2 regions of the Methylosinus sp. PW1 genome follow, and region 1 is predicted to be linked to the other one. Evidence: riboswitches for the same ligand, from Rfam matches in the RefSeq annotation. Region 1 holds a riboswitch; the other holds the start of a gene.

Region 1 (8,412 bases):
ACGCAGCTTCAATGCGGCGGGCCGCGTCGCATCGATATGGGTGATCTGCGCGGAGCCGCCGAGCGCGGCGTTGGCGGCGGAAAATCCGCCTTCGAATTCCGCGAAGGCGGCGCCGGTGAGCACATCCGTCTCCGCCATATCCTGCACATGCAGCAGTGCATCGGCGAGGCCGACGCGCTCGCCGAAAGCCTCACGCGCCGGCGCGCTCTCGCCATTGCGCGAGACGGCATGGCCGCCGGCCACGAGAAACGCCTGGCCCAATGCGTCGCGCGTGTCGCCGCGGGCGATGGCCTCCGACAGGCCGAGGCCATAGCTTCCTTGCGCGGCGCCGAAGACGCGCTCGAGCGCGCGGCCGGCGCGGCGAGCGGCCGCGAGCGGATTGGACTCGTCCTCTTCATCGAGCGCCGCCACGGCTGCGACAGCATCGTGGAAGAGCGCGATGAGGCCGGGGAACATGTCGCGAAACAGCCCCGATATATGCAGCGTGACGTCGACGCGCGGAAAATCGCGGCTCGCGAGCGGCAATATCTCGAAGCCGCAGACGCGCGCGCTGGCGTTGTCCCAGAGCGGCGCGACGCCCATCAGCGCCAGCGCTTGCGCGAAATCCTCGCCGCCGGTGCGGATGGTGGCGCTGCCCCAGAGATCGAGCACAATGTTGCGCGGCCATTCGCCCTGCTCTTGCGCATGACGCATCATCACCTCGTGCGCGGCGCGGGCGCCGATATCATGCGCGGTGCGGGTCGGAACATGGCGCGGATCGATGCAGAAGAGATTGCGGCCTGTCGGCACAACGTCGGCGCGTCCGCGCGAGGGCGCGCCGGCCGGGCCGGGCTCGACGAAACGGCCCGCGAGCGCGCGCAGCAAGCCGCTCGCCTCGGCTGCGCCACAAGGGCCATCGCCGAATATGTGCAGCCCATCGCCGATGCGCATTTCCTTCACATCGCAGAGCCAGGCGTCGAGCCGCGCCAATGCTTCCGCGCGATCGGTTTCGCGCGTGACGTCGCATTCCTGCGCGAGGCCGCTGCGTTCGGCGACATCGAGAATTGTTTCCGCCACCACCTTGGCGCGGCGCGGATCGAGCGTCGCGGCGCTCGCATATTCGTCGAGCAGGCTCTCTATCTCCTCCGCCTCGGCGGCGAGTCCCGCTTCGACGAGCGGCGGAGTCATATGGCCGATCGTCACCGCGCCGGCGCGGCGCTTGGCTTGCGCGGCCTCGCCCGGATCATTGACGATGAAGGGATAGACGAGCGGCGTGGCGCCGAGCAGAACCTGCGGCGCGCAAGACGGGCCGAGCATCGCCGATTTGCCGGGCAGCCATTCCAACGTGCCATGCGTGCCGAGATGAATCAGCGCGTCTATGCTTCGACTGTGGCGCAGCCACAGATAGAAAGCGATATAGGCATGGCGCGGGGCGAGCTCGGCGTCGTGATAGGTCTCGCGACGTTCGGCTCTGCTTCCGCGATCCGGCTGCAATGCGATGACGAGCTTGCCGGTCTCTATGCAGGAAAAGCGAAAGGCGCCTTTCGCGAACGCCGGATCTTCTTGCGGCGCGCCCCAGGCGGCGAGGACTTGTCCAGTGAAATCGTCCGGCAGCGCGGCGAAGAGGCGCTGATATTCGGCGAGCGGCAGCTCGGCGCAATGCGCGGCTTCCTCCAGCGCGCGCATGACGAGATCGCCGTCACGATAAAGCGATCCGATTTCGTAACCGGCGTCGCGCAGCAGATCGCAAATGGCGACCACGCTTTTCGGCGTGTCGAGGCCGATTGCATAGCCGCCTCGTCCGCGTCTCGCCGGATAATCGGAGAGCACCAGCGCGAGGCTCTTCTCGCTATGTCCGAGCCGGCGCAGGCGCGCCCAATTCTGCGCGAGCGCCGCGACGTGATCTATCTGCGATGGCTCGGGGGAATGACGAATCTCGTCGAACTCGCTGGCGGCGCGCGCGCGCGTCTGCGCCTTGAACGAGACGGCGCCGGCGAAGATGCGGCCGTCCACCTCGGGCAGCACGACATTCATCGCGAGATCGGCGCCATTGGCGCCGCGCTTTGAGTTCGTCCAGGCTTCGCGCGTCGAAGTGGCGAGCGCGATTTGGAGAACAGGCGCGTCGGCGCGATCGAGCACCGAGCCGCCTTCCGTGCGCGCGGAGAAGGCGGTGGCGTTGAGAATCACATCGGGACGGAAATCTGCGATCGTCTGCGCGAGCAGCGTCTCGCAAGCGGCGTCCTTGAGGCTGGCGACGAAATAGGCTTCGACGCAGAAGCCGCGCGCATGCAGCGCATCGGCGAGCGCGACGATCGGCGCGAAATCGCCGGCGAGCCAAGCGGAGCGATAGAAAGTGACGAGCGCGCGCGGCGCCGCTGCCGCCTGTGCGCCGCTCGATTGCCCGGAGGCTCCCTCATCCTGAGGAGCCCGCGCAGCGGGCGTCTCGAAGGACGGGGGAGCCGTCACGCACGGACTTCTGAAACTCCCCCTCGTGCTTCGAGACGGCTCCTGCGGAGACTCCTCAGCATGAGGGGGAGGGTTGGTGGAAAGGGCTGAACGGCAGGCTTGCTCGCAGCGGCCGGCGACCGGCGCGGGCGCGCTCTCGCGCCAGGGCGTGGGCGTTCCGGCGAGAGTCGCGGCGTAGCCGAGGAAGGAGCGCAGATTGTCCGGGCCTCCGTCGCGGAAGAAGGACCAGATGCGCGCGAGCGCGTCGGAAGAAAGCGTGGAGGCTCGCTCCAGCCTTTCATCGCCATGAATGTCGCCCGGAACGATCGCCAGCGCGAAGCCGCGCATGCGCGCCGCGGTCGCGAGCTCGTCGACGCCATAGGCCCAGTAATCCTTGCCGCCCAGCAGGCGCACGACCACGAGCCGCGCATGGCGCGCGACCTTGTCGATGTAGAGATCGACCGAATAGGGGTGCTTCAGCCGGGCGAGCGAGGCACAGCGCAAGGAGGGAAGCGCGGCGTTCTGCTCATGCAGCTCGGCGAGGAGGCAAAGCTCGGCGTCGGAGAAGGAAAGGAAGACGATTTGCGCCGGCGTCTGCCCGAGGTCGACCGCCGCCTCATTCTCGTCGAGGCCGTGGAGATCGCGCGCGAGCAGATGCATGGCGCGTCCTCAGCTCGTCAGCATGGCCGTCACGCCCGCGCGATCGAGACCCTTCTCGCCGATGACGACGAGGCGGCTCGCGCGCGTTTCATCGGCGCGCCAGGGGCGGTCGAACTGATGACGAAAGCGCGCGCCGACGCCCTGCACCAATAGGCGCATCGGCTTGCCGGCGATCTCGACGAAGCCTTTCATGCGAAGAACGTCATGCGCCTCGGCGACGCGGGCCAAGCGCTCGATCAGCTCGCCAGGATCGCGCGCGGCGGCGATCTCGACGACGAAGCTCTCGAAATCATCGTGATCATGGCCCTCTTCCGTATCATGGTGAGAGGGGCGATTGGCGAGATCGTCCTCCGCCGCCGCGCCGAGGCCGAGCAATATGGCGGGATCGAGCCTGCCCTCGCTGGCGCGCAGCAGCTTTACCGCGCGGGGCGCGGTGGCGCGGATTTGCTCTGTGACTTGCGCTTCGTCTTCCGCGCTCAGCAGATCGGTCTTGTTGAGCACGATGAGATCGGCGCAGAGAAGCTGATCCTCGAACACTTCTTCCAGCGGATTGTCGTGGTCGATCGCGAGGGTTTCGGCGCGCTCTTTGGCGATGGCGTCGAGATCATCGGCGAAGCGGCCCGCCGCCACCGCCGGGCCGTCCACCACGGCGATGACGCCATCGACCGTGAGATGCGGGCGGATCGTCGGCCATTCGAAGGCTTTGACCAGAGGCTTGGGCAGAGCGAGGCCGGAGGTCTCGATGATGATGTGCTCGGGCCGGTTCGGATGCGCGAGCAGCGCCTCGATCGCCGGCGCGAAATCATCGGCCACGGTGCAGCAGAGGCACCCATTGGCCAGCTCGACGATGTTTTCCTCGGGGCAATTCTCCACGCCGCAGGCGCGAAGAATGTCGCCATCGACGCCGACATCGCCGAACTCGTTGATGATGAGCGCGAGGCGGCGGCCGCGCGCCGTCTCGAGGATATGGCGAATCAGCGTCGTCTTGCCGGCGCCGAGAAAGCCGGTGACGATGGTGGCGGGGATTTTGGCGAGAGCGCTCACGCCGCGGCCTCCGCGCCGGTCTTTGTCGGGAGACGGCGCCAGACGAAGCCGACCGCCGCGCCGACCAGAATCCAGGTGAGCGCATGAATGGCGAGCGAAGCGGCGGCGAAACGCGCGGCCAGCTCGGCCGGCGCGGTGCTCTCCGGCGCGGGCGGCTGCGGCGCGCCGATGAGATGCGGCGCGAGAATCAGCGCGACGCCGAGCGCCTTTACGAGCGGGCGCTCGACGCGCAGCACGGCGAAGAGCCCGGCGCCGGTCGCGGCCGCCGTGCCGATCCACCAGAGCTGGCGCGCGGCGAGATCGCCGGCGGCGCTGCCGGGCAGCTCCGGCGCGAGGCCGAGGCTGGTGGCGAGGCCTGTGGAGGCGAAAGCGCAGACGCCCCAGAGCGCGGCGCGCTTGGGCTCGATCGTCTCGCCGGAGAGCAGCATCAGAGCCAGCAGCACGAAAGCGTAGCCGATGGAGGTGACGCTGGTGGCGAGGCTGGTCGCGGCGGTGCGCTGGAGGCCCGGCGCGGGCTCCCAAGCGGGCTCGACGGCGTGCGCGTGCTGATGCGCCTCGACTCCGGCATGAGCCTGTTCGGCCGCGGTCTCATAGACCTCGGCGGCGAGGATCAGCGGAGTCGTGGTGACATTCTGCAGGGCCGCGACCGCTAGCCCCGCGAGAAGGCCGGCCAAAAGGCCGACCGCGAGGAGTCGCTGGATCACCGCTGCGTCAATGGCAGGGGAAGCCGAGCGAATGGCGCGAATCATGCGCGGCGTTATGCGCGACGCTCGCATAAGAGAAGCCGGCGAGATAGACGAGCCCGGCGCCGAGCGTGAACACGACCAGCGCAGCGCGCAGGATCTCGAGACGGCTGGCGGAGACGATCGCGGCGGCGGAAAGGGTCTTCGTGGTCATGTTCTGCTCCTCGCCGCCCCACCGGCGGCCTCAATGGTTTCGGGCGACGGCAGGTCTCCTGGCTCACGGGTCGCTGCGCGCGCCGCCTTCCCGGGCTTTGACCCAGTGGCATCACGGGCGCGCGCTCGCCGCTCACAGTTGCGGGGGCAGCCGCGGATCAGGGGCGAGCCCCATACCGCATTCCCTCTTCGCCTCCTTGCGGAGGACCGTCGCAACCAGTCATAATCTGGCGCTCGGGCGCCGTCAAACGGCGCGGCTACGAGGAGTTGACGAATGTCTGCCCTGGTCTTCCCCGACCTGGACGCGTTGGCCGCCGTCTGCCGTCGGCATCACATCCTCAGGCTCTCTTTGTTCGGCTCCGAGCTCTCAGGCTCTGCTCGGCCGGACAGCGATATCGATCTCCTGGTCGAGTTCGAGCCGGATCGCGAGCCGGGGCTGCTCGGAATGGCCCGCATCGAGACGGAACTGTCCGAACTGCTCGGCGGACGGACCATCGACCTGCGAACGGCCGGGGATCTCAGCCGATATTTTCGTGAGGACGTCGTACGCAAGGCCGAGATTCAGTATGCCGCCTGACGATGTGATACGAATTCGCCATATGATCGAGGCTGCGGAAGACGCCGGCCGTTTCATCGTGGGCCGTGTGCGCAGCGATCTCGACAGGGATCGAATGCTCACCTTCGCGCTGGCTCGCGCGATCGAAATCATGGGCGAGGCGGCATCCAAAGTAAGTCTCGAGACTCGCGCCGCCGCGCCCTCTGTGCCCTGGCGCGAGATCACATCGATGCGCAATCGTTTGATTCACGCCTATTACGACATCGACTGCAATATCTTATGGAAGACAGCGACGGAAGAAATCCCAGCGCTTCGGTCGTTGCTGACGGCAATCTCGACAGATGGCTAGCCCTGCGCTTTATTAAAATCATGACCGACGCCAGCAAGCCGCTCGAAGAAGACGCCGCCCGCCGCCATCGTGAGAAGATGGAGAAGCGCAAGGCCGTGCAGGACGCCGAGGTCGCCGGCAAGAGCATCGCCGAAAAAGGCCTGCTGATGGTCCATACCGGCCCCGGCAAGGGCAAATCGACCGCGGCCTTCGGCCTCGCTCTGCGGGCGATGGGACATGGGCTCGCGGTGGGCGTCGTGCAATTCGGCAAGGGCGCCTGGGACACGGGCGAGCGGCGCATTCTCGAGAGGCTCGGCCGCGAGGACGGGCTGCTCGCCTGGCACACGCTCGGCGAGGGCTTCACCTGGGAGACGCAGGACCGCGCCCGCGACGAGGCGGCGGCCCGGCGCGCCTGGGAGAAGGCGAAGGAGCTGATGGCCTCGAAGTCGATTCGGCTGCTCGTGCTCGACGAATTGTCGATCGCGCTCCGTTACGAGCATCTGCCGCTCGATGAGGTGATCGCGGCGCTGACGGCGCGGCGCGGCGATCTCCACATCGTCGTCACCGGCCGCAACGCCAAGCCGGAGCTGATCGCGGCGGCCGATCTCGTCACCGAGATGACAATGGTCAAGCACCACTTCCAGGCCGGGGTGAAGGCGCAGGCCGGAATCGAGTTTTGAGGCGGCGCCTCAAATGAATTTCAGCCCTTTCAGGCTCGAATGCCCATTCCGCCCGACGATCAGATGGTCGTGCACGGCGATGCCGAAAGGCTGCGCTATGGCGATAATGTCCAGCGTCATGCGAATGTCGGCGGTGGAAGGCGTCGGATCGCCGGACGGGTGATTATGCGTCATCCCACTGTGTTCATTATCATTTTGATATTCAATGATTTTTTTGAAGAACCGCTGAAGGTGGTGCCGGGGTTTGGGAGCTGCGCTTAGTGCGCTATCGTGATCGTCACGGGCGATCATCAGCGCGCTCAGCGAGTTCACGTCACGCACGGCACCGAACTTCATCCTTTCCGCCTCACAATTCAAGCCCACCGATTCGGCGGAGCCCTCGGGTGTAGATTTCCGTCGAGATTTGACCCGGGATTTCCATTGAGAAGTGACCCGGGTTGAAGATGGCTTGCGGCTCAGTCGGTCGTCAAGTTTTGGTCTTTTCCTTTGCAGGTTTGTCCGCCTTCGCCGAGCTGTCCTTGAACCGGAAGCTGTCGTTTCCAGTTTCGAGGATATGGCAGCGGTGAGTGAGGCGATCGAGCAGAGCCGTCGTCATCTTGGCGTCCCCGAAGACGGCGGCCCATTCGCCGAAGCTCAGATTCGTCGTGATGATGACGCTGGTTCGCTCGTAGAGCTTGCTCAGCAGATGGAACAGCAACGCCCCGCCGGAGCCGCTGAACGGCAGGTAGCCGAGCTCATCGAGGATGACGAGATCGGAATGAACGAGCCGCGCCGCGACTTGGCCCGACTTGCCTTGGTGCTTTTCGGCTTCGAGCGCGTTTACGAGCTCGACGGTGGAGAAGAACCGCACACGCTTTCTGTGATGCTCGATCGCCTGGACGCCGATCGCTGTCGCCAGATGCGTCTTGCCCGTGCCAGGTCCCCCGACCAGGACGGCGTTATGCGCATCCTCGAGGAACTCGCAGCGATGAAGCTGGCGCGCGAGCGCCTCGTTGACCTCACTGCTGGCGAAGTCGAAGCCGGCGAGATCGCGATAGTTCGGGAACCGCGCGGACTTGAGCTGGTAGGCGATCGATCTCACCTCCCGGTCGGCGGTTTCCGCCTTCAAGAGTTGCGACAGGATCGGCAGCGCGGCCTCGAAGGCCGGGGAGCCTTGCTCGGTCAGCTCGCTGACGGCTTGCGCCATGCCGTGCATTTTGAGACTGCGCAGCATGATGACGATGGCGCCGGCGGCGGGATTATGACGCATGGCGCGCCTCCCGACCCTTGCGCAGCGCGTCGTAACGCTCGACATTGGCCTGCGGCTCGGTGGTGAGCGTCAGCGCGTTGGGCGGTTTCACGGGCGGCGCGTCGACCGGCTTGCCGTCCACCAAGCGATGCAACAGGTTCAAGATGTGCGTCTTGGTCGGCGCGCCGGCCTCCAGCGCCAATTGGACGGCGGTCAGCACGGCCTGCTCGTCGTGCTGTAGGACCAGAGCCAAAATCTCGACCATCTCACGGTCGCCTCCCGGCTTCTCGAGCATGCGCTGTTGCAGCGTCCGTAAGGCGACCGGCAGTTCCGCGAAGGGCGCGCCATTGCGCAGCGCGCCCGGCTTGCGCTGGATGACGGAGAGATAATGCCGCCAGTCGTAGACCGTCACGCTCTTGTCGTCATGCGACCGGGCGAAGACGCGGGCGTGCTCGCACACGATCTGCCCCTCGGCGGCGACGACGACGCGCTCAGGGTAGACCCGCACGCTGACGGGGCGATTGGCGAATGAAGCCGGCACGCTGTAGCGATTGCGGTCCAGATGGATCAGGCACGTCGGCGTGACCCGCTTGGTG
Region 2 (8,412 bases), on a different contig from region 1:
CTCCGGCGGGAGCTTTTCCGCGGGAAAGTTTTCTCGAATGATCTTGTTCATTTCGATCGAGACTTTCTGAGCCGATGGTTCAGGCTCGGCTCATTCGGCGCGCTCGCGTCGACGCTTCCGCGAGCAGATTCTATCACTTCCGCGCCGCAAAGTCTTCCCGGCCGCCGGCGCCTCACCGGAAGGTCTTTCGCGGATCGAAGGCGTCGCGCACGGCTTCGCCGATGAACACCAGAAGCGAGAGCATCAGCGCGATGATGACGAAGCCGGTGAGGCCGAGCCAAGGCGCCTGGAGATTGGATTTGCCTTGCAGCAGAAGCTCGCCGAGCGACGGCGAGCCCGGAGGCAGGCCGAAGCCCAAAAAGTCGAGCGATGTCAGCGTCGTGATCGAGGAATTGAGCACGAAGGGCAGGAAGGTCAAGGTCGCGACCGTGGCGTTGGGCAGAAGATGGCGCGTGATGATGCGGAAATTGGAGAGGCCGAGCGCGCGCGCGGCGTTCACATATTCGAAATTGCGCGCGCGCAGAAATTCCGCGCGCACCACATGCACCAGCGACACCCAGGAGAACAGCAGCAATATGCCGAGCAGCACGAAGAAGCCCGGCGCCAGGAAGGAGGAGACGATGATGAGCAGATAGAGCTGCGGCAGCGAGGACCACACTTCGATGAAGCGCTGAAACACGAGATCGACGCGTCCGCCGAAAAAGCCCTGCACGGCGCCTGCTGCGACGCCGACGACGGAGGAGACGCCGGCCAGAATGAGGCCGAACAGCACCGAGATGCGGAAGCCATAGAGCAGGCGCGCGACGACGTCGCGGCCTTGGTCGTCGGTGCCGAGCCAGTTCCATTCGATCGCCGAGCAGCCGAGATGCGCTTTGTCGGGCCCGAGCTTTTTTGCCGCTGCGGCCTCGCATTGCGCCTTGGTGAGCAGCCATGTCGGCGGCGAGGGCGCCGGCGTCGGCAGATCGAGATTATGCGTGTCGTAGGAATAGTGTATCGGCGGCCAGATCATCCAGCCATTGGCGTCGATCTCTTTCTCGATCGTCGGATCGCGATAGTCCGTGCGCGCGAGAAAGCCGCCGAATTTCTCTTCCGGGTAATCTTTGAAGATCGGGAAGAGCAGCTCGCCCTTGTAATAGGCGAGCACGGGCTTGTCATTGGCGATGAAGTTGGACGCCAGCGAAAGCAGAAAAAGCGCCATGAATATCCAGAAGGACCAATAGCCCCTGGTATTGGCCTTGAAATTCTGCAGCCGGCGGCGATCGATCGGCCGCAGGCGCAAGAGGCCGCCGCCGGGAATTTCCGGCGCGAGCTTCGTCGTCGGGGCGGGGGCGCTGGTCTCGTTCATGGCGTCAGACCTCGCGCGTCTCGAAATCGATGCGCGGATCGATCCATGTGTAGGTGAGGTCCGAGAGCAGATTCACCACGAGGCCCAGCAGCGCGAAAATATAGAGATTGGCGAACACCACCGGATAATCGCGATTGACGATGGATTCGTAGGAGAGATAGCCGAGCCCGTCGAGCGAGAAGATCGTCTCTATGAGCACGGAGCCGGTCAGGAACGCATGCACGAAGGCGCCCGGAAAGCCGGAGACGACGATGAGCATGGCGTTGCGGAACACATGGCCGTAGAGCACGCGGTTCTCGGTGAGGCCCTTCATGCGCGCCGTCTGCACATATTGCTTGCGGATTTCGTCCAAGAAGGAGTTCTTGGTCAGAAAGGTCTGCGTCGCGAAGGCGCCGAGCGTCATGGCGAGCACGGGCAGGCAGATGTGCCAGAGATAATCGCCGACCTTGGCCGGCAGCGACAGCTCGGAGAAATTCTCCGAGACGAGGCCGCGCAATGGAAAAATCTGCCAGAAGGAGCCGCCGGCGAAGAGCACGATGAGCAGCATTGCGAAGAGGAAGCTCGGAATCGCATAGCCGATGATGATGAGATTGGACGTCCAAGAATCGAAACGCTCGCCGTCGCGCACCGCTTTGGCGATGCCGAGCGGGATGGAGACGGAATAGGAGATGAGCGTCATCCATAGGCCGAGCGACATTGACACGGGCAGCTTCTCGCCGATGAGCTTCAGCACGCTCTCGTCGCGAAAATAGCTGCGGCCGAAGTCGAAGACGGCGTAATTCTTCACCATCAGCAGGAAGCGTTCCCAGGCCGGCTTGTCGAAGCCGAACTGCTTTTCCAGCTCGGCGATGAATTTGGGATCGAGCCCCTGCGCGCCGCGATATTTGGAGGCGCCTTCCGCGCCGGCGCCGGGAGTCGCCGCGCCGCCGCGGCCGACATCGCCGCCGCCGCCGGAAAAGCGCGAGGTCGCGCCCATGTCATAGCCCTGCAGCTGCGCGATGACGCGCTCGACGGGACCGCCGGGGGCGAATTGCACAATGGCGAAGGAGATGAGCATGATGCCGAGGATCGTCGGGATCATCAGCAGCAAGCGTCGCAGAATGTAAGCCGCCATAGTGGTTCAGCGCCCCGCGTAATTGATCTTGCGCGCCTTGGCGTCGTCCCACCACCATGTCGCGGCTATGCCCGTGTCGAAGCGCGGATAGCGCTCCGGGCGGCCGAACACGTCCCAATGGGCGATCCAATGCGTCGGCTTGTAGTAATGCGGAATCCAATATTGGCCGGCGATCAGCACGCGGTCCAGCGCGCGGCAGATGGCGGCCAGCTCCTCGCGCGAATTGGCGACCAGCGCTTTCTCGATGAGCGCGTCGACGACGGGATCGGCGACGCCGATGACATTTTGCGAGCCCTTGGTGCGCGCCGCCTCGGAGCCGAACATGATGCGCAGCTCCTCGCCCGGCGAATAGGCGATGCGCACGCGCTCCATGATGACGTCGTAATCATGATCGTCGATGCGGGATTTGTATTGCGCCGCGTCCACGATGCGCATGCGGGCGTTGACGCCGATCAGCTTCAGATTCTTGATGAAGGGCTGCGTGTGCCGCTCGAACATGCTGGTGTTGTAGAGGAACTCGAACTCGAGCGGCTTGCCGTCGGGCAGGCGCAGCAGGCCGTCCTTGCGCGTGCAGCCGGCCTCGGTCAAAAGATCGACGGCCTTGCGCAAGAGATTGCGATCCTGTCCCGAGCCGTCCGACACCGGCGGCTGGAACGGCGCCTCGAAGACGTCCTTAGGCAGACGATCGCGGAATGGCTCGAGCAGAGCGAGTTCGGCAGGCGTCGGAACGCCGACGGCCTCGAGATCGGAATTCTCGAAATAGGAGCTCGTGCGCTTATACGAGTCATACATCAGATTATGATTGGTCCATTCGAAATCGAATGCGTAGCCGAGCGCCTTGCGCACGCGCGGATCGGCGAACACCGGCCGGCGTATGTTCATGAACCAGCCCTGCGTTCCCGATATGTTGTAATCGGGAATTTCCTCGCGCTTCACGCGCCCGTCGCGAAAGGCGGGGAAGTCGTAGCCCGTCGCCCATATTGCCGAGGTGAATTCCTCATGCACGGTGAAGGCGCCGGCCTTGAAGGCCTCGAAAGCGACATTGCGGTCGCCGTAATAATCGAAGCGTATCGTGTCGAAATTGGCCTGGCCGACATTGACCGGCAAATCCTTCGCCCAATAGTCCGGCACGCGCTGGAAGGAGATGAAGCGGCCCGGATCGATCGCGCCGATCTTATAGGAGGAGGAGCCGAGCGGCGGCTCGAGCGTCGTCTCGTTGAACTTGTGCTTGGTGTAATAGGCCTTGGAGAAGATCGGCTGGCTGGCGACGATGATCGGCAGATCGCGGGCGCGGCCGGGCGCCAGCTTCACCACCAGAACATCGTCGGCCTCGGCCTTGGCGCTGACGAGATCGCGCAGCGATTGCGAGATCATCGGATGGCCTTCGGCCTTCAGCAGGTCGAGCGAGAAGGCGACGTCATGCGCGGTGAGCGGCGAGCCGTCGTGAAAGCGCGCCTCCTTGCGCAGGAAGAATGTATAGGTGAGCTTGTCGGCGGAGATGCGCACCTTTTTGGCCACCAGACCATAGAGCGCATCGCGCTCGTCGAGGCTGCCGGCCAGCAGCGTGTCATAGATGAGCCCGACGCCCGCCGCCGGATTGCCGCGCAAAATATAAGGATTCAGCGAATCATAGCTGTTCTTCTCGGGCGGCGGCGGCTCCATCACCAATGTTCCACCCTTAGGCGCCTTGGGGTTCACATAGGCGAAATGCGGAAAGTCCGCCGGCTCGGCGAGCTCGCCGAAAATGGAGAGCCCATGGCTCTCGGTCTCGCCCGGCGCGGCTTCGGCGAAGGCGGGGCGCACGGCCCATCCCGGCAGGGCGACCCCGGCGAGGCTCGAGAGGGCGGCGAGCGCCCGGCGGCGCGTCACAGGAAGAAAATTGCGTGTTTCAGCCAAGGTGATCTCGCTTTCGGGGCGTCAGGGCTGGCGTGAGCGCGGCGGCTCACGCGAATCCCGCGATTATGTCGGATTTTCGGGATGAAGCCATATGAGATTGCAGTCGCTTCCCATATGACGCGCGAGCCGGGGCCGCGGTTCCGCCTTCCGCGGGAGGGCGCCGGATACGCGAGGAAAGCGCCGCTTTTCGGGCAGCGGGACCGCTGGCGAGCCGGCCCCGCGAGATTTGCGGAAGCTAAATGTTGTGTCCGCTGGCCAAGGCGCCGTATTCGATGGCCCCTTTCGTATCGCGTCGGGAGCGCAGCCGAGATGACCAGAGAGCCCCGCCCGTTCCGCCACCAGGCCTTCATCGACGGCGCCTTCGTCGCCGCCGACAATGGCGCGACCTTCGCCGTTCGCGATCCGGCCACGGGCGCGGTATTGGCCGAGGTCCCGGACCTGGGCGCGGCGGAGACGCGCCGCGCGATCGAGGCCGCCGAGCGCGCTTTGCCCGGCTGGCGCGGCAAGCTCGCCAAGGAGCGGGCGCAAATATTGCGGCGCCTGCATGATCTGCTGCTCGCCGATCAGGAGCGCCTCGCGCAGATCATCACCGCGGAGCAGGGCAAGCCGATCGCCGAGGCGCGCGGCGAGATCGCCTATGCCGCCGCCTATTTCGACTGGTTCGCGGAGGAGGGCCGCCGCGTCTATGGCGATGTGATTCCGCAGCAGGCGCGCGAGAAGCGCATTCTCGTGTTCAAGCAGGCGATCGGCGTCACCGCCGCGATCACGCCCTGGAACTTCCCTTCGGCCATGATCGCGCGCAAGGCCGGCGCAGCGCTCGCCGCCGGCTGCACGATGGTGGTGAAGCCGGCCGAGCTGACGCCGCTCTCGGCGATAGCGATGGCCGAGATCGCGCAGCGCGCCGGCGTGCCGGACGGCGTGCTCAATGTGGTGACGACCAACGACCCCGCCAGCGTCGGCGCCGAGCTCACCTCCAATCCGACCGTGCGCAAGATCAGCTTCACCGGCTCGACCGAGGTGGGGAAGATTCTTCTGCGCCAGGCGGCGGAGAATGTGCAGAAATGCTCGATGGAGCTCGGCGGCAATGCGCCTTTCATCGTCTTCGCCGACGCCGATCTCGACCTCGCGGTGAAGGGCGCGCTCGCGACCAAATATCGCAACAGCGGCCAGACCTGCGTCTGCGCCAATCGCTTCCTCGTGCAGAAAGACGTCGCCGAGGCCTTCGGCGCCAAGCTCGCCGAGGCGGCCTCCAGGCTGAAGGTCGGGCGCGGCGTCGAGCCCGGCGTCGTCATCGGCCCGCTGATCGAAGAGGCGGCGGTCGAGAAGGTCGAGCGTCTCGTCGCCGACGCCCGCGCGCGCGGCGCGAGAGTGCTGACCGGCGGCGGACGGCATGAGCTCGGCGGCAATTTCTATTCGCCGACCGTGCTCTTCGATACGCGGCCGGACATGCAGATTTTCGTGGAGGAGATCTTCGGCCCCGTCGCCGCGATCACCACTTTCGAGGATGAAGCGGAGGCGCTTCGCCTCGCCAATTCGACGCATTATGGCCTCGCCGCTTATTTCTACAGCCGCGACATAGCGCGCGTGTTCCGCGTCGCCGAGCAGCTGGAGTTCGGCATGGTCGGCGTCAACGAGTCGCTGATGTCGAGCGAGGCGGCGCCGTTCGGCGGCGTGAAGCAATCGGGCATGGGACGCGAGGGCTCCAAATACGGAATAGAGAGCTATCTCGAGATCAAATATGTCTGTCTCGGCAATATGTGAGGCGCTCAGCCTGCGCGGTTCGGCGTGCCCAGCACATGCACGTCGGGCGCGATCATCACATTGTCGAAACGCTGCGTGAACATCGGCGCCGCGAAGAAGGCGACGGCGCGCAGCGTTTCCTCGCCCGTGTTGACGAGATCATGCCTCAGCGGCGTCGGAATGACGAAGACATCGCCCGGCCGCACGTGATGGACGACGCCGCCTTCTGCGCGCAATTCGCCGCAGCCGCCGAGAATATATTGCGTCTCCTCGGTGGCGTCCGTGTGCCAGCCGAGCCGTCCGCCGGGCTCGATCTCATAGACGATGGTCGAGGATTGCGTCGCGCCATGCTCGCCGCAGGAGGCGAAGGCGCCCGCCCAGCGCACGCTCGGATCGTCCACGCCGCCAACTTGCGCGCGCGGGAGGTCATTGGTGGCGACGAGGTGAATGGCGCTCATTGATCTTCTCCGAAATTCTAATCGAATTTTCCATGGCGCGAGTTCCGGGCGCGAGTTCCGGGCGCGAGTTCCTGGGACGAGTCCCGCCGCAGTCCCAACGCGCTGCGCGCGGCTTCGTTCCGCGTGCTTGACAGGGGAGCGCTGTGCGGCTCTATTGAAAGACGATGGTTCCCTCTCGAGGGATCAAAAGGGAATGCGGTGAGCGCTGGCGACGGCGCGAAGCCGCGGCTGCCCCCGCAACTGTGAGCGGCGAGCCGAGGATCAAACGAGCCACTGGAGCAGACGCTCCGGGAAGGCGATCCGAAGGCGCTGACCCGCGAGCCAGGAGACCTGCCATCAGTCGTGGTCACGCGCGATAGCGTCGGGCGGGGTGCACCGAGGCGGCCGAGACCCTTTCGCAGAGCGCGAGAGGGTCGCGACCTTTCGCAGTGACGGCCCACGTCTGCTGCGAGTCTTCCGGCAATGTCCTCCCTGTCCCATCGGGCCGCCCTCACGGGCGCTGCTTCTCATATTGCGTTTCTTTCCGCATCGCTTCTCCTTCTCGCTTCCGCCGCAGGGCAGGAGGCGCTGCCCACGGTCGAGATCGGCGCGGCGACCATCGTCTCCGCCGATCGCGTCGAAGAGCGCGTCGACAAATCCTCCTCGGCCGTCACCGTGATCCCGTCCGCGCAGATCGAGAAGCGCGGCGCGACCGGGCTCACCGAGGCGCTGCGCGGCGCGCCGGGCCTCGATCTCTATGAGACGGGCGGTCCCGGCGCGCAGACATCCGTGTTTCTACGCGGCGCGACGCCCGGCCAGACGCTCGTCCTCGTCGATGGCGTGCGCATCGGCGATCCGTCCTCCACCGATGGCTCTGTCGATCTCGGCGGCCTCGTCGCCACGGACATAGAGCGCATAGAGGTGCTGCGCGGCCCGCAATCGGCGCTCTATGGCTCTGATGCGATGGGCGGCGTCATTCACATCGTCACGCGCAAAGGCGAGGGGCGGCCGCGCGCGTCTCTTCTGGTCGAGGGCGGCTCCTACGGAACCGGACATTTGCGCGCGCGCGTCTCGGGAAGCGAGGATCGCTTGTGGTACGCATTCGCGATCGATGCGCTCACAGTCGACGGTCATCCGCGCTATGGCTATCGCATCGCGCGTCCGCTGACGATCGGCGACGGCAAGACGCCTTTGCCGCCTCTGCCGCCCAATGATCCGACCAGAAAAGGCGGCGCCAGCGCGCGCCTCGGCTATCGCGTGAATGAGGATATCGCGGTCGAGGCCGCATTCTTCGGCTATGACAGCGCGATCCGCTTCGACAATCCTTATTCCTTCTCGGCGATCGACGTCTACGATCCGCAGAACCATCAGCACGCGACATTCGCGCAATTCTATGCGCGCGTCGACGCCGACATGTTCGATCGCGCATTGCACAATCGCTTCACTCTGTTCGGCAATGTGACGAACCGCGACGTTTGGCAGGCGCGCTCCTGCTATGATGCGAGCTTCGACGCCTATAATTGCCGGCGCGGCTATCGTGGAACGCGGCGCGGCTTCGAATATCAGGGCGATCTCACGCTCGGCGGATTCGGCCTGCTGACCTTCGGCGCCCGCAATGAGACGGAGTCTGTCCGCACGTCGCAGGATCCGGTTCCGCCGACCACATTCACGCCGATCGACGCTGCGCAGACGACGCATTCGGGCTTCGCTCAGCATAAGCTCACAATGCTCGAGCGCGTCGATCTCTCCTATGGCGGCCGCATCGACGCCGTCGATCAGAACCGCACCTTCGCGACATGGCGCGCCACCGCCGCTTATCGCCTCGAGGAGACGGGGACCAAATTGCGCGGCAGCGCCGGCACGGGCGCGCGCGTCGCCTC

The links. A riboswitch is a leader RNA that binds a small molecule or an ion and turns the genes downstream of it on or off. The one in region 1 is predicted to bind cobalamin.
Region 2: another riboswitch for cobalamin. It lies ahead of K369_RS09740 (TonB-dependent siderophore receptor); the one in region 1 lies ahead of K369_RS05500 (CbtB-domain containing protein).

What each region holds. Positions count from the first base shown of each region.
Region 1 covers NZ_JQNK01000008.1:8,173-16,584, reverse strand. The annotation lists gene cobN (cobaltochelatase subunit CobN) at 1-3,084, opposite strand, end outside; gene cobW (cobalamin biosynthesis protein CobW) at 3,094-4,128, opposite strand; gene K369_RS05505 (CbtA family protein) at 4,125-4,832, opposite strand; gene K369_RS05500 (CbtB-domain containing protein) at 4,840-5,025, opposite strand; cobalamin riboswitch at 5,056-5,251, opposite strand; gene K369_RS05495 (nucleotidyltransferase family protein) at 5,299-5,601, shown strand; gene K369_RS05490 (DUF86 domain-containing protein) at 5,591-5,929, shown strand; gene cobO (cob(I)yrinic acid a,c-diamide adenosyltransferase) at 5,950-6,588, shown strand; partial or broken gene K369_RS25355 (JAB domain-containing protein) at 6,598-6,762, opposite strand; gene istB (IS21-like element helper ATPase IstB) at 7,055-7,837, opposite strand; gene istA (IS21 family transposase) at 7,827-8,412, opposite strand, start outside.
Region 2 covers NZ_JQNK01000009.1:82,577-90,988, reverse strand. The annotation lists gene K369_RS09770 (hypothetical protein) at 1-51, opposite strand, end outside; gene K369_RS09765 (ABC transporter permease) at 173-1,345, opposite strand; gene K369_RS09760 (microcin C ABC transporter permease YejB) at 1,350-2,459, opposite strand; gene K369_RS09755 (extracellular solute-binding protein) at 2,466-4,355, opposite strand; gene K369_RS09750 (NAD-dependent succinate-semialdehyde dehydrogenase) at 4,665-6,116, shown strand; gene K369_RS09745 (cupin domain-containing protein) at 6,122-6,553, opposite strand; cobalamin riboswitch at 6,702-6,906, shown strand; gene K369_RS09740 (TonB-dependent siderophore receptor) at 7,016-8,412, shown strand, end outside.